DNA from 4 places in the Duganella sp. genome. Region 3 is predicted to be linked to each of the others. Evidence: predicted binding sites of a transcription regulator. Region 3 holds the regulator's gene; each other region holds the start of a gene.
The links. Region 3 encodes sigma-54, which starts transcription at its own class of promoters, with help from an activator protein. Its sites were predicted from a motif close to TGGCANGNAANCTGCTTT; they were not measured.

Region 1 (5,567 bases), on a different contig from region 3:
GCCGCTGCTGCTGGTAAATAATTAAGGAACCGATATGTCTATTCTGATCAACAAAGACACCAAAGTCATCACCCAGGGTATCACCGGTAAAACCGGTCAGTTCCACACCCGCATGTGCCGCGAATACGCGAACGGCAAAAACGCCTTCGTCGCTGGCGTGAACCCGAAGAAAGCCGGCGAAGACTTCGAAGGCATTCCAATTTTCGGTTCGGTGAAAGAAGCCGCCTCGAACACCGGCGCCACCGTGTCGGTGATCTACGTGCCGCCAGCAGGCGCGGCCGCCGCGATCTGGGAAGCTGTGGAAGCTGAACTGGAACTGGCGATTTGCATCACCGAAGGCATCCCGGTCCGCGACATGATGGAAATCAAGGATCGCATGGCCAAAGCCGGTTCGAAGACCCTGCTGCTGGGTCCTAACTGCCCAGGCCTGATCACCCCGGACGAAATCAAGATCGGCATCATGCCTGGCCACATCCACAAGAAAGGCCGTATCGGCGTGGTGTCGCGTTCGGGCACCCTGACCTACGAAGCGGTGGGGCAGCTGACCGCCCTGGGTCTGGGCCAATCGTCGGCAGTCGGCATCGGCGGCGACCCGATCAACGGTCTGAAGCACATCGACGTGATGAAGATGTTCAACGACGATCCAGATACCGACGCGGTCATCATGATCGGTGAGATCGGCGGTCCGGACGAAGCCAATGCGGCACGTTGGGTCAAGGACAACATGAAGAAACCGGTGGTTGGCTTCATCGCCGGCGTGACCGCTCCTCCAGGCAAGCGCATGGGCCACGCCGGCGCGCTGATCTCGGGCGGCGCTGACACCGCGCAAGCCAAGCTGGACATCATGGAAGAGTGCGGCATCAAAGCCACCAAGAACCCATCGGAAATGGCACGCCTGCTGAAAGCCATGCTGTAATTTCGGTTGTGGAATAATAAAGGGGAGCCTGCGGGCTCCCCTTTTTATTTTCCGGAGACAGCAGGTTGGCCAAGCTCATCATCTCGCGCCATGGACAGGTCGAGCAGCAGATTCAACTGAGCAAGGAGCGCATGACGCTGGGCCGTCATCCGCGCAACGACATTGTCCTGCCGCACCCGGCGGTGAGCGGCGAGCACGCGGCCATCGTCACCATTCTCGACGATTCCTTTCTGGAAGACCTGCACAGCACCAATGGCACGTTTGTGAATGGCCACCGCATCGGCAAGCATTTCCTGCAGCATCAGGATGTGATCAAGATGGCCAGGTTCGAGCTGGCCTTTGTGGCCGACGGCATCCGGCCGCTGGCGGCGGCGCAGCCGGTGCTGGCTGAAATATCTATCCTGAATGGCAATAACGCCGGTAAGCATGTGGCGCTGACCAAGCCGCAGACCACGCTGGGCAGGGCTGGCGTTCAGGTCGTGGTGATTCATCGCCACCCGGACTTCTACACCATCACCCACACCGAGGGCGCGGTGGCGCCGCTGCTCAATGGCGTCGCGCTGGATCTGGGCGCCACCAAGCGCCTCAGCCACGGCGATGCCATCGATCTCAGCGGCACGACGCTGGCCTTCCGCATCGCCTGACAATAATTGTCAGTCGGGCTGGCCATGACAAATTGTGGCGGTGGCGACTGACAAAAAATGGCACTTTACCGCGTGTTTTGCTGAAATTCTGGGCAAAAATCGCCTGGCACACCAATTGCACTAAGGGAGGTGTACCACCCAACAACGTGTTTAACTGAAGGAGTCGCAAAATGAAATCGATGAAAATGATGAAGCAACAAGCCCAGGCCGGCTTTACCCTGATCGAACTGATGATCGTGGTGGCGATTATCGGCATCCTGGCCGCGGTGGCGATTCCTGCCTACAGCAACTACACCGTCAAGGCCAAGGTCGCCAACGCGCAAGGTGCGGTGGATTCGCTGAAAACCGCCGTGGCCCTGTGCGCCCAGGAAGCGGGTGGCACGCTGACCGATTGCAATATGGGTTCCAACGGCATCCCGGCTGCGTTCACCGCTACCAAGGAAGTGGCCTCGGCCAACGTCGCGGCAGGTGTGATCACCATGACCTTTGCCGCCAGCGGTGTGGGCAACGGCGTGGATGGCACCGTTGTCACCATCACCCCGACTGTGGCGGCAGGTGCGACCAACGTTCGCTGGACGGTTAATGCTGACGCGGTTACCAACACGGCCGCCAAGGAAGCCCTGGTCAAGAACAACTGATGACCTGAGCTAATGTGAAAGCCCGCCGGTCCGGCGGGCTTTTTGCGTTTACTCAGACGATCTTCTGGCGATCGGCAATCAGCGCTTCGTAGGTCAGGTTTTGCAGCATGGTGTAATGCACCGGATCGAGGTCGATGAACTGCACGCCGTAGGTGAACACCTCCGGCTTGTCGCCGGCGGCGGGCTTGACCACATTGATATTACGGATAGTGGCATTCGGATTGACGCGCACCTGGCGGTTGCCGGGCTGGGCGATCAGATAAAACGACAGCGCCACTTGCGCGTCGCCGTCGGACAACGGCTTGGGCGACTCGATCAGCGCGCCCGACACGCTCAGGTTGACCAGGAACACGGACGTGCTGGCGCCGGCAGCCGTGGTCACTTGCGCCGGAATATCGACCTTGACCCGCATTGCCGCGCGCAGACTGGTGCCCTGAATCGACACGGGGAAAGTCAGATGGGCGTAAAACAGCGGCCGCGGAAACACGCGCTGCACCACGCAGGAAAACGAACACACATTCACGCCGGAAAACACCCGGATGGTCAGCTTGTCGCCCTCGTTGAGCGCGATCGGGGCGCCGTTCTCGAACGGCACCTTGACGATCATATACTCATCCTTCACCCAGCCGATCAGGGTTGAGAAGTGCTGGATGGGCTTGATGGTGCGATGGGTAATGAACTGAATCCTGCCGCCCACCTGCAGGTTCATTTGCTCGAACTCATATTCCTGAGTCTTGGCTTCGCTCGGCGGAGGGTTGCTACTCATTCAGCTCTTTCTCGGTGAAAAAATTGTCCCTGCGCATTAATTATATACCCGCCAAGTTTGGGTAACAATCAGACAATACAACACCTTGCCGATCGGTCATGTACCAATGTTTGCGTCCTTCGTTTGACAAGCATTGATAGCGGGAATAGGCTGGTTTTGGCTGATTGCCATGGGAGGCCAAAATGAATCTGGAACCGATAAAGCAAAAGTTGATTGAAGACGGATTCCGTGTGCAGACTCGGGAGAATGGCAGTCTGGTATTTAAATTTGAAGGCATGACCTATTACATCGACACTGATATCAAGGATGAGAACTACATCCGGATCGGGCTGCCGGACTTTTGGACGTTGTCTGGTACGGATGACCGCCTGCGTGCTTTGCAAATGGCAAATGACGTCACGGAATCAATGAAAGGCGTGAAGGTTTTTTTGATCGGGGACGAGGTCTCTTGCACGATCGAGCAGTTCGTGCCCGATGCGAATGCCGTGTTGGCAGTTCTGCCGCGCTATTTAGGCGCAATCCAGAGCGCCGCCCGTACTTATGCGGAGAAATTCACCAACGTCAGCGTCATAGCCGCGTGAGGGATGCGCAGCATGGTGACCAAAAGCGAACATCGCGCGTTAGCGGTTGCCCCGCCTGTCATCGGCGGCCTCGTTGGAGTTCTCATTAGTGTGTGGGCGGCTGCGTTCCCAAATGAACCTTACACCAAAGCGCTGGTCACCGGCATCGCCCCTATCGCGATTGCGTGCGATCGGGCCTCCTCCTCGGTGATGCGTTACTACCTGGAGAAACGGGCTGATCGTCGGCTTGCTCTCGCGATAGCAGTAGCGAAAAAGTACAAGAGCGAAACCAACAACCAGGCCTACAAAAAAGGCTTTGACGCGAAGATTAACCGAATGCAGAACGAACGCCTCGATCTGCTGGCCAATCGCAATCCACCCAAGGACACCTAGCTGGTTGCACTCCAGTCGCCGGACTTGCCGCCGTGCTTTTCGGTGACACGGATGTTGGACATGACCATGCCGCGGTCGACCGCCTTGCACATGTCGTAAATGGTCAGCAGGCCGATCTGGACCGCGGTGAGGGCCTCCATTTCGACGCCGGTCTTGCCATAGGTTTCGACTTGCGCCTTGCAGTGGACGCTGGCATTGGCTTCGTCAGTCTCAAACTCGACCGCCACGCGCGTCAGGGCCAGCGGGTGGCACAGCGGGATCAGGTCGCTGGTGCGCTTGGACGCCATGATGGCGGCAATGCGGGCAATCCCCAGCACGTCGCCTTTCTTGGCGGTGCCGCTCAGGATCAGCGCCAGGGTCTCCGGTTTCATGCGGATCGAGCCGGTTGCCAGCGCGATGCGGTGGGTTTCCGCCTTGGCGCCGACGTCCACCATGTGGGCTTGTCCGGTGGCGTCAAAGTGGGTCAGGTGTTCGGTGGTCATGGTGGCAGCAGCGTAAAATGAGTCATAATCTGGCGCTAAGCTTTAGCAACCCAGTTGCGGGTATCATATCACCGTGAAAGCAAAACGCTCCTCTTACTCCGGCCGCATGCGCGCCGTTGCCGCCGCCCTGTTGCTGACCATGCCGATGGCCATGGCACAGAACCCGCTCGCCCCCGCCAAGATCCCGAACCTGCCCGCGCTCGGCGGTACGGAAAACCAGGATTTGTCGCCGCTGATGGAGCGCAAGCTGGGCGAGGAAATCATGCGCGATATCCGCCGCGACCGCGACTATCTCGATGACGGCCCCATCCTTGAATACATGAACAACTTCGGCAATGCGCTGGTGGACGCCCGTCCCGACGCGCGCGGCGAAGCCAAGTACGATTACTTTTTCTTCGTGGTGCGCGATCCGCAGTTGAACGCGTTCGCGCTGCCGGGCGGTTTCATCGCCGTGCACTCGGCGCTGCTGCTGCAGGCGCAGAATGAGTCCGAGCTGGCCTCGGTGCTGGGCCACGAGATCGGCCATGTGGTGCAGCGTCACATTGCCCGTTCGATCGGCCAGCAAAAGCAGGACGCGCTGATCCCGCTGGCGGCCATGATCCTGGCCGCGCTGGCATCGCGCCAGGGCGGCGACGCGGCCATGGGCGTGTTCCTCGGCGGCCAGGGCCTGGCCATTCAGCGCCAGTTGAACTTCGGCCGCGAAGCCGAACGCGAGGCCGACCGCATCGGTTTCCAGATCATGGGCGAGGCCGGCTTCGATACCTCGGGCATGGTGGCCTTCTTCCAGCAGATGCAGAACTCGACCCGCAATTACAGCGACCTGGTGCCGGCCTGGCTGCTGACCCACCCGCTGACCACCGAGCGCATAGCCGACATCCAGGCGCGCATCCGCGAGCAGCCGTACAAGCAGCGCGTGGACAGCCTGGACTTTTACCTGGTGCGTTCGCGCGCCCGCGTGCTGCAGGACCAGACCTCCAGCGGCTATGCCGAAAGCAGACAATTCTTCCAGGCGCAAATCCTGCAGGAGAGCTGGCAGCAGAAGGCCGCCGGCCAGTACGGCATGGCCTTCCTGAGCATGAAGCAGGGCGACACCAGCGCCGCGCAAAACTGGCTGGAGCAGGCGCAAGCCACCGTCAACCGGCCGCCGCCGGCCGGGGTGTTTGGCGCG
Region 2 (5,567 bases), on a different contig from region 3:
CCTGCAGCAGCGAAAAATGGTAAGCTTCCTCGCGCGCGACCTGCAGCCAGTCGGTGTAATACGCTGCCGGCATGCCGGGGAAGCGCCACACCGCATCCAGCGCCAGATTGATGGCGTTGAATTCGATATGGGCCAGCGCGTGGATCAGCATCGCCCGGCCTTCCGGGGTGTTCATCGCGCGCCGGCCGACCTGCAGCGGCGGCACCAGCTCCGGCTTTTCCGGCCGGCCCGGAATCGCGGCCGACGACGACAGCGCGGCCTGCGGGTCCGGCATGCAGGCACCTTCGGCCGAGGCCTCCGCCATCGCATACACCGCCGCCACCTTTGCCGACGGATCAGGCTCAATCAGGCATTGCAGCGCGCGGGCGCGGAGTTCGGTGGGGGCTTGCATGGTTTTCTTCCAAATCATTGAGGGCGGTAGTGTACCACTAGGTTCTCCGGGAACTAAGCCCTGTCCTACAACCACACCGCACGCGCACCTATACCTCTGCCGTCGCGTCGCCCGCATGATGTGGAATGTCACCGCGTCGTCTGATGCGGGGCATCACTAACCACTTGGAGACCATCATGAGCTATCTAGACCGCGATACCTATGGCATTTACAGCAATGACGACACCACCGGCCCCGGCCCGCGTCTGATGGGCGCGGATACGCTGATCGGCGAGGATGTCTACAACCGCCAGGAGGAAGACCTGGGCGACATCAAGGAAATCATGCTGGACATGCGCAATGGCCAGGTTGCTTACGCCGTGCTGTCCTTCGGCGGCTGGCTGGGCATGGGCGACAAGCTGTTTGCCGTGCCTTGGCAAGCACTGGAACTGGACACCGCCAACAAGCGCTTCCTGCTGGACGTATCCAAGGAGCACCTGAAAAACGCCCCCGGCTTTGACAAGGACGATTGGCCTGACATGGCCAGCACCGAGTTCAACACCCAGCTGCACAACTTCTACGGCACCCGCCAAAGCGTACCCGGCGGCGTCACCGCCAGCGGCAGCGTGATGGGCAGCAGCAGCGGCAGCCTGCAGAGCGACCAGGGCTACGGCAGCAGCAGCGGCGGCACGCTGGGTTCGGGCAGCGGCACGACCGGCAGCAGCACCACTGGTTCGGGCACCGGCAACATCGGCAATATCTGACGCTGGCCTACCCGGCGCACACATTGGCTCGCCAAGGCATGCGATAGCGCGCATGCCGGGCGGGCAACTCTGGTTTAATCGCTGCATCGACAGCGTTACGACCAGCCATGCATAAAACCTTCGCCATCCTGCTGCTTGCCGCAGCCCTGCCCTCCCTTGCCTTTGAACCCCTGCCGCCGGAAACCATGGACGACACGCGCGTCTTCAAGGTGGAAGTGCTGCAAGTGACGGACATTGAACCCTATCGCGATGCGCTGAACGGCTTTCTCAAGTCGTTGCAAGGCAGCGGACTGATCGACGGCAAGAATCTTATCGTGCACAAGACTGCGATTGATTTTGACGTGGAGAATGGCGGCTTCTGGAGCAAGCTGGGCGTGCTGATGCGCATCCGCCATGAAGCCGCCCGCATTGTTGAAGCCAGGCCTGACCTGGTGTTGACCATCGGCACCCCGGCCACCAGGTATGCGCGCGGCATGCTGACCGATGCCCGTATTCCACTGGTGTTCACGGCGGTGGCCAATCCGGAGGATGCCGGCTGCGTGTCGCTGGTGGATGCCGGCGAAGGCGCCACCGGTTCCACCCTGTACACCGACATGACCGACTCGTTGCAATTGGTCAAGGATGTGTTCCCCAATGTGCGCCGCATCGGCATGGTGCACAGCGATGACGAAAACGGCGTTGCCAACGTGGCCGCCGCCACCACCAAGGGAAAACCGCTGGGGCTGGAGGTGAACGCGCGGCTGGTCAACAAGAACGAACACATCGCGCCCAAGCTCAAGGAGTTGCATGCCGGCGGCGCCGACATGTTTGCCGTGCCGCTGGATACCTATTACGGTCTGCAGCGCTACGAAGCGGCGATGGATCTGGGCGATTTCGGCATTGAAAACAAGGTGCCGGTGGTGACCCTGGCCATGGTGCGGGTGCCTGGCGCGGCGCTGTACATCGGCGCGGATTTCAAACAGGTGGGCCAGCTGGCCGGGCAGCAGGCGGTGAAAATCCTCAAGCGCCGCACCAAGCCGGATGTGCTGCCTATCCTGCGCCAGGAAAGCCCTACCGTGCTGGTCGATCCGGCCCGGCTGGCGGCGCTGAAAGTCAGCCTGCCGCCGCCGCTGGCGGCCCGAAAAATCGAAACCGCCAACGGCTACTGGCAAATTGACTTAATCAAATAAAGTTGTTGCGCCAGCCCGGCGCGCGAGCACAGCCCGCACCAAAACTGAGCATTTCCACTGGCACGCTTCTTGATAGAAGAATAAACGTGCTCAACAGGGAATGTTCGATATGTCCAAATTCTTCAATGAAATGACTGCTGACGGCCTGGCGCACACAGCCAGTACCGAGATCCGTGAACACTACCGCGAGTTCTGCGGCTGGCTGCAGCGCCAGTCGGCGGAGACCATGGAACGCAAGCGCGCCGAGGCCGACCTGGCGTTTCGCCGGGTGGGCATCACCTTTGCCGTGTATGGCGACGACGCCGGCACCGAGCGGTTGATCCCTTTCGATACCATCCCGCGCATTATCCCGGCGGCCGAATGGAAGCAGCTGCAAACCGGGCTGGTCCAGCGCGTCAAGGCGCTGAACATGTTCGTCCATGATATTTACCACGACCAGAACATCATCAAGGCCGGCATTATTCCGCCTGAGCAAATCTACAAAAACGCCCAGTACCGGCCCGAGATGCAAGGTATTAACGTCGCTTCCGACATCTACGCCCATATCGCCGGGGTCGACATTGTGCGTGCCGGCCAGGGCGAGTTCTATGTGCTGGAAGATAATCTGCGGGTGCCGTCCGGCGTTTCCTATATGCTGGAAGACCGCAAAATGATGATGCGGCTGTTTCCTGAACTGTTCGCCCGCAACAAGATCGCCCCGGTCGACCATTATCCTGACATGTTGCTGGATAATCTGCGCTCGGTGGCGCCGATGGGCATCAACGACCCCACGGTGGTGGTCATGACCCCGGGCATGTACAACTCGGCCTATTTCGAGCATGCCTTCCTGGCCCAGCAGATGGGCGTGGAGCTGGTCGAGGGCAAGGACTTGTTCGTCAGCGATAACACGGTATTCATGCGCACCACGCGCGGTCCCAAGCGGGTGGACGTGATTTACCGCCGGCTGGACGACGACTTTCTCGACCCGCTGGCGTTCCGGCCGGATTCCTCGCTGGGCGTGCCGGGCCTGCTGTCGGTCTACCGGGCCGGCCGCGTCACGCTGGCCAACGCCATCGGCACCGGCGTGGCCGACGACAAATCGATTTATCCCTACGTGCCGGACATGATCAAGTTTTATTTGTCGGAACAGCCGGTGCTGAACAATGTGCCGACCTACCAGTGCCGTAAAAAAGAAGACCTGGCCTACACCCTGGCCAACCTGCCCGATCTGGTGGTCAAGGAAGTCCACGGCGCCGGCGGTTACGGCATGCTGGTCGGCCCGGCCTCGACCAAGGCGCAGATCGAAGATTTCCGCCAGCGTTTGATCGCCAGGCCGGACGGCTACATCGCCCAGCCGACGCTGGCTCTGTCCGCCTGCCCGACCTACGTGGAAAGCGGCGTGGCGCCGCGCCACATCGATTTGCGGCCGTTCGTGCTGTCCGGCAAGACCATTTCCATGGTGCCGGGCGGGCTGACCCGGGTGGCGCTGCAGGAAGGCTCGCTGGTGGTGAATTCGTCGCAAGGCGGCGGCACCAAGGATACCTGGATACTGGAGAGATAAATCATGCTGAGCCGCACCGCTGACCATTTGTTCTGGATGGCGCGCTACACCGAGCGCGCCGAAAACACCGCCCGCATGCTGGACGTCAACGTGCAGACCTCCATGCTGCCGCAATCCGATGAGGAAAACGCTCAGGGCTGGCGTGCCCTGCTGGGCATCTCCGAGCTGCAATATGCCTTCGATCAGAAATATCAATCGCTGGAGGGCCGCGAAGTCATCGACTTCATGGTGCGCGATCCCGGCAATCCTTCATCGATCGTGGCTTGTCTGACGGCTGCGCGCGAAAACGCCCGCGCCGTGCGCGGCACCCTGACCACGGAAGTGTGGGAAATCCAGAACCAGACCTGGCTCGACATGCAGCGACGCCTGCAGAGCGATTTGCTGGAAACCGACCCCAGCAAGTTCTTTGAGTGGGTCAAGTACCGTTCCCACCTGTCGCGCGGGGTGACGCTGGGCACCATGTTGCGCGACGAGGCCGTGCATTTCATCCGTCTTGGCACCTTCCTGGAGCGGGCCGACAACACGGCCCGGATTTTGGACGTGAAATACCACAGCGGCGCCCCGGAAAGCGGCGAAAGCATGAGCCAGCGCGACTTTTACTACTGGGGCGCGATGCTGCGTTCGGTGTCGGGCTTTGAGATTTACCGCAAGGTCTATCGCGATGTCATCACCCCGGCGCGCATCGCCGAGCTGCTGATGCTGCGTGCCGACATGCCGCGCTCGCTGCTGGCGTGTATGGACGAGGTGGTGTCCAACCTGCACGAGGTGCGCAATGACGTGTCGGCCGATACCGAGCGCTTTGCCGGCCGCCTGCGCGCCGAGCTGCAGTTCGGCAAGATTGAAGACATCCTGGCGGACGGCCTGCACGATACGCTGACCCGCTTCCTGGCCGATATCTATGAACTGGGCAACCGCGTCAGCCGCGATTTCCTGGTGCCGCTGGCGGCTTGAGCGAAAGGTTATCCCATGCAATTGAACATCCGGCACGAAACACGCTACACCTACAGCCTGCCGCTGGCGTACACCATCCAGCAGCTGCATCTGACGCCGCGCGTGGAGCCGCAGCAGCACGTGCTGTCCTGGCAGTTGTCCACGCCCGGCCACGTGCACGCTTACACCGACGCCTACGGCAACCGGTCGCACATGATGACCATGGATGTGCCGCATCAGGCCCTGTCCATCGTCGCCAGCGGCGTGATCGAGACCACGGCGCCGGAGCGCGGACGCGTGCCGAATGGCGACACGCTGTCGCCGCTGATCTTTACCGTGCCGACCCGCCTGACCGCCGCCACGCCCGGCATCCTTGAGCTGGCCGCCTCCTGCCTGCCGGACGGCAAGGCCGCCACGCGTGACCTGATGTGCCTGGCCGAGCACATCTTTGGTGCGGTCCGGTATCAAAGCGGTGCGACCGCCGTCGACACCACCGCCAGCGACGCGCTGGCGCTGGGCCAAGGCGTTTGCCAGGACCACGCGCATCTGTTCCTGGCCTGCTGCCATGCGCATGGCATCCCGGCGCGCTATGTCTCCGGCTATATCGACCCGGAAAACAGCGACCATGCCGCCAGCCACGCCTGGGTGGACGCCTGGGCGGACGACAAGGATTACAGCGGCTGGGTCAGCATCGACGTGACCCATGCGCGCCTGATGACGGATGCCTATTGCCGTCTGGCCATCGGCCGCGACTACGACGGCGCGGCGCCGGTGCGCGGCGTGCGGCGCGGCGG
Region 3 (5,567 bases):
CGTACCGCTCGATACGAAGTCATTGTTCTCGGCGCGCAAGCCGGCCTTGACCGACTTGAAGAAGCCTTCCTCAAAGCTGCGCTCGGCCGTGGCCTGCACCGCATCCACCGAGGTCAGCGCGCGGCCGTTGGTGCCGGTCACGCCAAAGCGGTCGTTGCCATTGTTGCGCGCCTGCGTGACCGAGGTGCCGGGACGCTGGTCGTACGGCCCCGGATTGATGTGGCTGGCGGTGGGCGTGAACAGGGTCAGGATGGACTGCGCCAGGTCGGTGCCGCCCGAGTAGTAGTGGCCATAGGTGCCATTGGCGCCGGGCAGCGTGCGCGCCGATTGCACGATGTCAATCGACAGCTGGTCCTGGCGGTTTTCTGCGCGCGAGCTGTGCAGCGCGCCGTTGAAGTGCCAGTCGTCGTTCTCCCAATCGACATCGGCGCTCAGCCCATGCGTGCGCTGGCGTTGCGGCGCCGAGCGCAGCGAGTCGGTGATGCTGGCGTTGGCGTAATCGTAGGAATTGATCATGGCCTGCTTGCCGCTCGGCGTATCGATGGTGAAGATCGGCCCCAGGTTGGTGATCGGCGAATTGACGGTCGGGTCGATATAGTTCAGGTACTGGTTGGAGGCATCGAGCTTGCGGTCGCTGAAGTAGCCAGTGAGGTTGAGCTTGGTCTCGCTGTTCATGCGCCAGCCGACGCCGGCCGCGCCGCTGTGGGTGGCGCCGGTGTTGGCGGTCACGGTCTGGCGGATCTGGCCGGGGAACAGGATGCCCTTGGCGTATTCCGACTTTGGATAGCGCGCGTCGAACTGCGCTTGCGTGATGCCGAGGTTGGCTGCCGTCAGCTGATCGTAATCCTGAATCTGGGTCGAATCGCGGCGGAAATCTTCTTTCTTGTAGGCATACACGCCAAACACCGCCAGATCCTTGCCGAAGTGCTTGTTCCAGGACACCGTGGCATTCGGCGTGGTCAGGCGGCCCAGCTCGTCATATTCGTCGCCCACGGTGATGCCGCCGCCATCCTTGCGCGCCAGCGCCGAGGTGATGCGCAAATCGATGTTGCCGCTCAGGCCGCCCGGCTGTTCTGCCGCGGTCGGGCTTTTCAGCACCGTCACCGCGCTGAAAATGTCCGAGTTGAACGCCCCCAGCGGGGTCGATCCATTCAGCACCGGCTGGGCGAACGACATGCCGTTAATCGTGGTCAGCGCGAAGGTGCCAGGCAGACCGCGCAAGTTGATGGTGGCGTTGCGCGAGCCGGCTTCGCGGTTCAGTTGCACGCCGGGAATGCGCTGGATGGCCTCGCCCACGTTCAGGTCAGGGAAGCGGCCCAGGCCGTCGGATGAAATGCTGTCGGTAATTTCCAGGGTGTCGCGCTTCATGTTGACGGCGTCGGCATACGATTTGCGGATGCCGGACACCACCACCGTCGCGGGCTCTTCCTGTGCCCAGGCGCTGGACAGGCAGATCAAGGCAATTGCCGCGCTCAGCGGCCGGATCGCGAGTTGATTCATCGTGTAGTCTCTCTTTGTAGTTATAGGAAAACGTTTAACTTAATGATTAAACCATTCCAGCACTGTAAATTCCAGAGAGATTTGCGTTGCGTTGTGTAAACGCCAATGCAGCTTGCCAAGATTTAGAAAATCGTTTAACAGGGCAGGATCAAAAAAGGGCGCCCTCATGCGCCCTTAGTTGTATGTGCCGGGGCCGTTGTTATAGGGCGGCGGCAGCGGGTTCGTAGCTATCCGGGATATGCTTGATGGCATCGTGCCCGTGCGATTGAACTTTGGATTTGTACTTCATGACCTGGCGATCAAGCTTGTCGATCAGGGTATCGATGGCGGCGTACAGGTCTTGCGACAGGCTTTCCACGTAGACGGTTTTACCGGACAGACGCAGATTGATTTCAGCCTTCTGGCGTTTCTCTTTCTCTTTAAGGTTATCTACGGTCAGGATGACAGCAATATCAATCACTTGATCAAAGTGGCGGGTGACCCGTTCCAGCTTGTTCTGCACGTACTCGCGAATCGCTGCGGTCACTTCGAGATGATGTCCACTGATGGTGAGATTCATACACACTCCTAAAGATAAGTCGCTTCTGACGGTTAGTGCGGTGCCCATTGCTGCCGGGCGCGCAGGAACCAACACACTACAAAGACTTGCGGAGGCTTACTGGCGGGATTTTGAGAGCTTCGCGATACTTGGCAACAGTCCGTCGCGCAATCACCATGCCCTGTTCTCCCAGCATGTCCGCAATCTTACTGTCGGATAAAGGATTTTTCGGGTCTTCAGCTCCTGTCAATTGCACAATCAAGGCACGTATCGCCGTCGAACTTGCTTCCCCGCCAGCTTCGGTGGCGACATGGCTACCAAAGAAATATTTCAACTCAAACATGCCGTGCGGGGTCAGCATATATTTTTGAGTTGTTACGCGAGAAATAGTGCTCTCGTGTAGTCCCAGTGTATCAGCAATTTCGCGAAGCACAAGGGGGCGCATGGCGACGGCGCCATGCGAGAAAAAGTTCTTTTGTCTTTCTACTATCGCCTGTGCCACGCGCAGGATCGTATCGAAACGCTGGCGCATATTTTTAATCAGCCATTTGGCCTCTTGCAATTGCGCGCCCATGGCGCTTTCCCCCTTGCCCTGCTTGAGCAGGTTGGCGTACATGGCGTTCACGCGCAGGCGCGGCATGACGTCGTTGTTCAGGCTGACCTGCCAGCCGTTGCGCGATTTTTTGACGATCACATCCGGCACCACATAGTCCGACACATCGGAGGCGAACGCCGCGCCCGGATGCGGATTGCACTGGCGAATCACGGCCTGCGCTTCGCGCAAGTCTTCGTCATCGCACAGCAGGGTTTTTTTCAGCTTGTTGAAGTCGCGCTGGGCAAACCAGGTCAGGTGATTTTCCACGATGGCCAGGGCCATGCGCCGCGTCACCAAAGGCACGCCGGGCAAACGCCTGATTTGTATCGCCAGGCACTCGGACGCATTGCGCGCGCCCACGCCCATCGGGTCGAAGCTTTGCAGCAGCTTGAGCGCGGTCTGCAGCTCCTCGATTTCAATCTCCAGCTCTGGCGGCAGGCGCGCGTGGATTTCTTCCAGCGATTCTTCCAGGTAGCCGTTTTCGTCAAGCGCGTCGATGATCAGCTCCACCAGCGCGCGGTCGCGCATTTCCAGCACCGTCACCCGCATCTGTTCCATCAAATGCTCGCGCAGCGTGCAGTGATGGGCTTCCAGTTGCGGACGCGCTTCCTCGTCGTCGTTGTTCTTGCTGCGGCCGGAGTCACCCCAGTCCAGGTCGGCATCGGGGGTGGTGCTTTCAGTGTCGGCGGCCGGGGCATCGTAGGTGTCGGCTTCGGCCGCCGGCGCCTCGCCCGGCGGGCCTTCCGGCGGCGCTTCGCCGGCCGGCGCCTGCTGGCTGATGGCGCCATCGGCCAGCAGGCGCAGCGAATGGTCCAGCGGATCGTCCAGGCGTTCCAGCAGCGGGTTATCGATCAGCAGTTGTTCCAGTTCCTGGTGCAGCTCCAGCGTTGACAACTGCAGCAGCCGGATCGACTGTTGCAGTTGCGGCGTCAACGCCAGGTGCTGCGACGTGCGCAGTTGCAGAGACTGTTTCATGAAGACTTACATACGGAAATGTTCACCCAGATAGACGCGGCGCACCGACTCGTTGGCGATGATGTCGTCCGGACGGCCGGAAGCCAGCACCGTCCCCTGGTTGATGATGTAGGCGCGGTCGCAGATGCCCAGCGTCTCGCGCACATTGTGGTCGGTAATGAGGACGCCGATGCCGCGCTCCTTGAGGAAGCGCACGATGCGCTGGATCTCAATCACGGCAATCGGGTCGACCCCGGCGAAAGGTTCATCGAGCAGCACGAAGCGCGGATTGGTGGCCAGGGCGCGCGCGATCTCGACGCGGCGGCGCTCGCCACCGGACAGCGACAGCGCCTGGTTTTCGCGCAGCTTTTCGATTTGCAAATCGGCCAGCAGGGTATTCAGCCGTTCATCAATGTCAGCCTTGGATAAAGGCTTGCCGTCCACTTTCTGGATTTCCAGCACGGCACGGATATTTTCTTCCACAGTCAGCTTGCGGAACACCGACGCTTCCTGCGGCAGATAGGACAGGCCCATCGTCGCGCGGCGGTGGATCGGCAGCGAGGAGATATCGGTGCCGCTGATATCGATGCTGCCGGCGTCCGACGGCACCAGGCCGACGATCATGTAAAACGAGGTGGTCTTGCCGGCGCCGTTCGGCCCCAGCAGGCCGACCACTTCACCGCATTCGACTTGCAGCGACACGTCATGCACCACCTGGCGCTTGCCGTAGGTCTTTTGCAAGCCTTTGACGATCAGGGTGCTACCGCAGGATGCTTCCATCTTATTTCCCCGGTGCAGGCTGGGTGGTCGGCGCAGGCGGCGTTGCCAGCTTGCTCGATGGCTGAATCACCATGGTGCTGCGGCCCGCGCCCGGCTTGCTCTCGCCGCTGGCCGTGTTCTTCACCGCGAAGAATTCCTTGCGGCTGTCGTAGGAAATGAATTCACCGTCGACCTGGCTGGCGGGCTTGCCGCCTTCCAGCTTCTTGATCTGCGCCTTGGCGTACAGCTTGACCAGCTCGGTCTTGTTGTCGTACTCGATGCGGTCGGCCTGGCCCTCGACCCACTGGTCGCCGGCGCCGTCCAGCTTCTGGCGGAAGGTGGCCTGCACACCCGGCGCGCTGTGCAGCACGACGAACTGGTAGCCTTCCGGATCTTCCGTCACCACCGCCTTGGGCGACTTCATCAGCAGGGTGCCGCGCGTCAGCACCACATTGCCGGTGAAGGTCTTGATCTGCTTGACGTCGTCGGCGTCCAGCTGGTCGAAAGTCACCTGGGTCGGCTTGGTGGAATCGGCCTTCTCGGCGTGCACCACGCCGGCAGCGGCGGCCAGCAGCAGCGCCGCCGACAACATCAGTTTATTCATCTTCATCATTGCTTCCTTCAATGTGCCGCGCGCGGCGGCATCGTAATCGTTCCGCGGCCGCCCAGCGCAATCTGGCGGGTGGCGTTGTTGGCCTTCATGCCGGTGCCGGTGGCAGTCGAGGTGCCAACCAGCATCTCGACCGGGGCGTCGGTTTCCATGCGTTCTTCATCCGGGTACACGGTCAGCGTACTGGTCTTCAGGCGCAGCTCCTGCGCTTGCCTGGTGGCGGGCCGCACCACGTCCACATTACCATTCAATGTGACGCGCGTATTGCCCTGATCGACAACGGCAGTCTGCGCGTGGATATTCATCGGCGGCTGTTCGGTGGCCAGCCCGTGCACGAACGGCTTGTCGATCAGCGACGAGTCATCCAGCGGGCGGTGCGTCAGCTTATCGCCGGAAATGATGTAGGCCGGCTGGCCATTCTTGTTCATGCGTACGGTACTGAAGCGGTCGATGATGTAGTCCGGCTCGTCGCGGAACTTGTCGGCCTGGGCTTCCTCGCCGGCCTGGTTGACCACCTGCACCAGCCAGAAGCTGCCGACGGCCACAAACACGCCGGCCATCATGATCAGGGTCAGCTGCCAGCGGTGGGCTGTTCTTTTACGCATGATTAC
Region 4 (5,567 bases), on a different contig from region 3:
CACAAAGCTATCTGACCTTCCCGCCCGACACGCCGGAAGCCCAGGTGGCGCCCTGGCGCAACGCCCTCGACAGCATGAAACAGGACGGCACGTTTGCACGTTTGCAGAAGCAATGGCTGCACCGTTAGTTTTGGTGAGAATTACGCCGCAATATTGGTTCACAATGCCCTGGAGGAGGAGACGCCATGTTCAATCGCATGAAAATGGAGACCCGGCTGCATGCCGGCTTTGGCGGCATCGTGCTGCTGGTGGTGCTGCTGGGGGTGATCGCCTTTGCCAAGCTGACGGCGCTGCACGATCACTGGAGCGATTTCGAAAGCGTTACGCTGGCGCGCAAGAACGCCGTGCTGGAGGGCGTGACCGCGCACGGGCGCGCCGTGCGCCACTTCAAAAATTACATCCTGCGCGGGCCGGACAGCAACGCCCAGTTCCGCGCCGAGCTGGCGGTGATCGACAAGGAGATGGGCCTTTACCGCGACGCCGGGCCGCTGACGGCCGAGGAGCAGGTGCTGCTGGGCGAGGTGCAGGCCGGCGTCAAGAGCTATGAACACAGCATGGCGGAGCTGGAGGCCATGCGCGACAAGGGCATGACCGCGCTGGAGATGGACAAGAACATCAAGGGCGCCGACGAGGCCATCGCCAGCGCCTTCCGCAAGCTGCTCAAGGTGAACGAGGCCGAGACCCAGCGCGAATCGGCGGCCATGCGCCAGGTGACCGATTCGGCCAAGCAGCTGATCCTGGCGGTGGATGTGGTGATTGCCATCGTCGGCTGCGTGCTGGCGGTATGGCTGACGCGCAGCCTGTCCGGCATCGTGCGCGAGGTGCAGCAGGTGGTGAGCAGCCTGTCCGGCGCGGCGCAGGAGGTCAACGCGACGGCGCAGTCGCTGTCACAGGCGGCCAGCGAGCAGGCTGCGGGTGTGGAAGAGACCAGCGCCTCGATCGAGCAGATGACCGCGTCCATCGCGCAGAACACCGAGAACGCCAAGGTGACCGACGGCATCGCCACCCAGGCCGCCCAGGGTGCGGCGCGCGGCGGCGAGGTGGTGAAGGACACCGCCGCCGCCATGAAGCAGATCGCCGGCAAGATCGGCATCATCGACGATATCGCCTACCAGACCAACCTGCTGGCGCTGAACGCGGCGATCGAGGCGGCGCGCGCCGGCGAGCATGGCAAGGGCTTTGCGGTGGTGGCGGCCGAGGTGCGCAAGCTGGCCGAACGCAGCCAGGTGGCGGCGCAGGAAATCAGCGAGGTGGCGGCCGACAGCGTCAAGCTGGCCGAGCAGGCCGGCGCCATGTTTGACGAGCTGGCGCCCAACATCCGCAAGACCTCGGACCTGGTGCAGGAGATTGCCGCGGCGTCCGAAGAGCAGAGCTCCGGCGTGCGCCAGATTAACGGCGCGGTGATCCAGCTGAGCGAGACCACCCAGGTGAATGCGGCCAGTGCGGAAGAGCTGGCGGCCACCTCGGAAGAGATGAGCGCCCAGGCCGATCAGCTGCGGCGCCTGATGGCGGTGTTCCGCCAGTACGCCACCGACGACGGGCCGCGCGTGACCGCGCGGCGGCCGGCGGTGCTGAAAGCGGCCGCCAGCAACCGCCCGGCGCGCAATATCGGACTGGCGCCCGACGGCGCGCCGGATGAAACCAAGTTCACGCGCTTCTGACCCGGCCCGGCGCGCCGTCGCGCGGTCTGGCCCGGCGGGTCAGCCCCCTGTCACGCGCTGGGGTCAAGGCTTGACGAACTTGAGCGTCATGCGGTCGCTCTCGCCGATGGCCTGATATTTGGCGCGGTCTTCCGCGCCGTTGGTCAGCGTCGGCGGCAGCGCCCAGACGCCGTTCTTGTGATCGGCGGTGTCCTTCGGATTGGCGTTGACCTCCGACTTGCCGGCGAACTTGAAGCCGGCCGCTTCCGCCAGCTTGATCACGTACTGCTCGTGCATATAGCCGGTGCTGGCCTTGTCATCCTGGGGCTTGGAGGCCGGCAGGCGGTGCTCCTCGATGCCCAGCACGCCGCCCGGTTTCAGCACCGTGTACAGGTTGCCGAACAAGTCCTTCATCTTCTCCGGGCCAAGCGGGATCCAGTTGTGGATGTTGCGGAAGGTGACCACCATGTCGACGCTGTTCGGCGGCGCCAGCTCGTACTTGCGGCCCGGCGAGAACACGCCGATCGCCACCTTGTTGTACACCTCCGGCTTGGCGTTCAGGCGCGCCATCCAGCGCTCCGCGCTCTTGCGCTCATTCTCGTTGGGCGAGGCCAGGTCGCTGCCGCCGGTAATCAGCTTGCCGTTGGCGCGCAGATAGGGCGCCAGGATCTCGGTGTACCAGCCGCCGCCGGGCGCCAGCTCCACCACCGTCATGTTCGGCTTGATGCCAAAGAAGGTCAGGGTTTCATACGGATGACGGTAAACGTCGCGCTTCACATTGTCCGGCGTGCGCGATGGGGCGGCGATAGCTGCCTTGAGCGCGTCGTCGGCCAGCACGGCGCCGGTCGCGCCGAACAGCATCGTGGTGGCCAGTGCGGCCAGTACGTATCGTTTCATGCACAGTCTCCTGTTTTGTTGGATGGGCGCGACGATCATCGGGCATGCCCGCATGCAGGTCAAGCAAAATAGCAGTCCGCGCACTGCCGCTGTGCGCGGACACCCGGCGGACACTGTGCGGACACAAAAACGGACACTCCGGACGCCCAAAACAGACACTTGCGCAACATTGTTAGTTGGCATACATTTTGCAATCCGCTCAGGGCGGCAACAGATATTCTGATGTAACGTAAAGTAACAATATAAAAGAAGCTCATGGGCGGCTGGCCCACAACAACGTTGGAGAGAACATGGAACGACGTGCATTCCTCAATATCAGTAGTCTGGCTCTGGGCACGATGCTGCTGCCCGCGTTCGGCCGCGCCATCGCGGCGGAAGAACTGCTCAAGCCAGTGGACGTGAAATTCAAGAAGGCCCTGGCCGATACCGCCATGGGCGCGGCCACACAGGCCGGCGCCTCGTACTGCGACGTGCGCATCGGCCGCTACCTGAACCAGTTCCTCACCACGCGCGACCTCAACGTCGAGAACGTGGTCAACACCGAATCGGCCGGCGTCGGCGTGCGCGTGATCGCCGGCGGCGCTTACGGCTTTGCCGCCACCAACGACATGACCCCGGACGGCGTGGCCGCCGCCGCGCGCCAGGCCGTGGCCATCGCCAAGGCCAACGCCAAGCTGCAGACCGAACCGCTGATCCTGGCGCCCGTCAAAGGCGTGGGCGAGGTGGCGTGGACCACGCCGATCGCCAAGGACTGGCGCACGGTGCCGATCAAGGACAAGGCCGACCTGCTGATCGCCGCCAACAAGGCCGGCATGGAAGGCGGCGCCAGCTTCATGCAATCGCTGCTGTTCCAGGTGAATCAGCAGAAGTACTTCGCCTCCACCGACGGCTCCTACATCGACCAGGACATCCATCGCCTGTGGATGCCGTTCTTCGCCACTGCTGTCGATCAGAAGGAAAACAAGTTCCGCACCCGCCAGGGCCTGTCGGCGCCGGTCGGCATGGGCTATGAATACCTGGACGCGCGCCCCGAGCACAAGCTGCAGGCCGCCGGCGGCGTCACCACGCTGTACACCAAATCGTATGACCTGATCGAAGACGCGCGCCTGGCCGGCAAGCAGGCCAAGGCCAAGCTGAAAGCCAAGTCGGTGGAACCGGGCAAGTACGACCTGGTGCTGACGCCGGAACACCTGTGGCTGACCATCCACGAATCGGTGGGCCACCCGACCGAGCTTGATCGCGTACTGGGCTACGAGGCCAACTACGCCGGCACCAGCTTCGCCACGCTGGACAAGTGGCAGTCCAAGACCTTCAAGTACGGCTCGGAGCTGGTCAATATCGTGGCCGACAAGACCACCCCGGGTTCGCTGGGCGCGGTCGGCTACGACGACGAAGGCGTCAAGTGCAAGAACTGGGACATCATCAAGGACGGCATCCTGGTCAACTACCAGGCCACCCGCGACCAGGCCCACATCATCGGCGAAAAGGAATCGCACGGCTGCTCGTATGCGGACAACTGGGCCAATGTGCAGTTCCAGCGCATGCCGAACGTCTCGCTCAAGGCCGGCAAGAAGCGCATGACGCCGGACGAAATGATCAAGGACGTCAAGAAGGGCATCTACATCGTCGGCGACGGTTCGTTCTCGATCGACCAGCAGCGCTACAACTTCCAGTTCGGCGGCCAGCTGTTCTACGAAATCAAGAACGGCAAGATCGGCCAGCAGCTGGAGGACGTGGCTTACCAGTCCAACACCCAGGAATTCTGGAACGCCTGCGTCGGCATCTGCGACGAGCGCGATTGGCGCATGGGCGGCTCCTTCTTCGACGGCAAGGGCCAGCCGCCGCAAGTGTCCATCGTGTCGCACGGCGCGTCGACCACGCGCTTCAACGGCATCAACGTTATCAACACCGCCCGCAAAATCGGCTAAGCCCCGGAGAGAGATAAGATGAAATTCCTGAGTCAAGAAGACACCAAGCGTATCAGCGACAAAGTGCTGAAGCTGACCAAGGCCGATCAATGCGAAGTGTCGATCAACGGCAGCCGCAAGGGCAACATCCGCTACGCGCGCAACGCCGTTTCCACCGCCGGCCTGATTGAAGACACCCAGCTGGTGGTGTCGGTCGCTTTCGGCAAGAAGCAGGGCACCGCCACCGTCAACGAGTTCGATGACAAGTCGCTGGAAAAAGCCGTACGCCGCGCGGAAGACCTGGCGCGCCTGGCGCCGGAAAATCCGGAGTTCATGCCGACGCCGTCGAAACAGGAGTACAAGGCCTCGCAGACCTTCTTCCAGAAGACCGCCGATATCGATCCTGAATTCCGCGCGCAGGTGGCGGCCTACAGCATCGAGAACTCGCGCAAGAACAAGCTGGTGGCGGCGGGCTTCTTCACCGACGGCACCTCCTTCACCTCCATCGCCAACTCCAACGGCGTGTTCGGCTACCAGCAGGACACCGGCCTGGACTTCACCCTGACCGTGCGCACCGAAGACGGCCGCGGTTCTGGCTGGGTCAAGCGCAGCGTGGGCGACGCCAGCAAGTTCGATGCGCGCGCCGCATCCGACATCGCCATCGAGAAGGCACTGCGCTCGGTGGATGCCAAGGCGCTGGAGCCGGGCCGCTACACGGTGATCCTGGAACCGGCCGCCACTTCCGACGTGCTGGCATATATGTTCAACGCCTTTGACGCGCGTTCGGCCGATGAGGGCCGCAGCTTCCTGTCGAAGAAAGGCGGCGGCAACCGTCTGGGCGAAAAGCTGTTCGACGAGCAGGTCAATGTGTGGGCCGACCCGTGGGACAAGGATGTCGCCGTGCTGCCGTTCGATGCGCAAAGCATGCTGGCGCGCGAGCGTCAGGACATCATCAAGAACGGCAAGATCGCTTCGCTGGGCTATTCGCAGTTCTGGGCCAAGAAGATGGGCCAGCGCGCCGTCGGCACGCCGGGCAACATCATCATGGCCGGCACCAACAAGTCGACCGAAGAGCTGATCGCCAACACCAAGAAGGGCATCCTGGTGACCCGCACCTGGTACA

Region 1: the regulator sigma-54 is predicted to act here: its motif matches at 1,665-1,682, upstream of ABDW57_RS01340 (pilin).
Region 2: the regulator sigma-54 is predicted to act here: its motif matches at 2,362-2,379, upstream of ABDW57_RS18615 (circularly permuted type 2 ATP-grasp protein).
Region 4: the regulator sigma-54 is predicted to act here: its motif matches at 2,715-2,732, upstream of ABDW57_RS25860 (TldD/PmbA family protein).

What each region holds. Positions count from the first base shown of each region.
Region 1 is NZ_JBCNLB010000001.1:293,345-298,911, forward strand. It holds gene sucC (ADP-forming succinate--CoA ligase subunit beta) at 1-21, shown strand, start outside; gene sucD (succinate--CoA ligase subunit alpha) at 35-916, shown strand; gene ABDW57_RS01335 (FHA domain-containing protein) at 982-1,560, shown strand; gene ABDW57_RS01340 (pilin) at 1,731-2,198, shown strand; gene ABDW57_RS01345 (flagellar brake protein) at 2,251-2,964, opposite strand; gene ABDW57_RS01350 (hypothetical protein) at 3,147-3,545, shown strand; gene ABDW57_RS01355 (hypothetical protein) at 3,558-3,917, shown strand; gene moaC (cyclic pyranopterin monophosphate synthase MoaC) at 3,914-4,399, opposite strand; gene ABDW57_RS01365 (M48 family metalloprotease) at 4,506-5,567, shown strand, end outside.
Region 2 is NZ_JBCNLB010000011.1:112,003-117,569, reverse strand. It holds gene ABDW57_RS18630 (ferritin-like domain-containing protein) at 1-391, opposite strand, end outside; gene ABDW57_RS18625 (PRC-barrel domain-containing protein) at 568-1,134, shown strand; gene ABDW57_RS18620 (ABC transporter substrate binding protein) at 1,242-2,303, shown strand; gene ABDW57_RS18615 (circularly permuted type 2 ATP-grasp protein) at 2,413-3,843, shown strand; gene ABDW57_RS18610 (alpha-E domain-containing protein) at 3,847-4,794, shown strand; gene ABDW57_RS18605 (transglutaminase family protein) at 4,810-5,567, shown strand, end outside.
Region 3 is NZ_JBCNLB010000014.1:50,859-56,425, forward strand. It holds gene ABDW57_RS20335 (TonB-dependent receptor) at 1-1,500, opposite strand, end outside; gene raiA (ribosome-associated translation inhibitor RaiA) at 1,700-2,059, opposite strand; gene ABDW57_RS20345 (RNA polymerase factor sigma-54) at 2,136-3,608, opposite strand; gene lptB (LPS export ABC transporter ATP-binding protein) at 3,615-4,367, opposite strand; gene lptA (lipopolysaccharide transport periplasmic protein LptA) at 4,369-4,950, opposite strand; gene lptC (LPS export ABC transporter periplasmic protein LptC) at 4,968-5,561, opposite strand.
Region 4 is NZ_JBCNLB010000024.1:40,444-46,010, reverse strand. It holds gene ABDW57_RS25875 (transporter substrate-binding domain-containing protein) at 1-128, shown strand, start outside; gene ABDW57_RS25870 (methyl-accepting chemotaxis protein) at 186-1,661, shown strand; gene ABDW57_RS25865 (methyltransferase) at 1,725-2,537, opposite strand; gene ABDW57_RS25860 (TldD/PmbA family protein) at 2,828-4,465, shown strand; gene ABDW57_RS25855 (TldD/PmbA family protein) at 4,484-5,567, shown strand, end outside.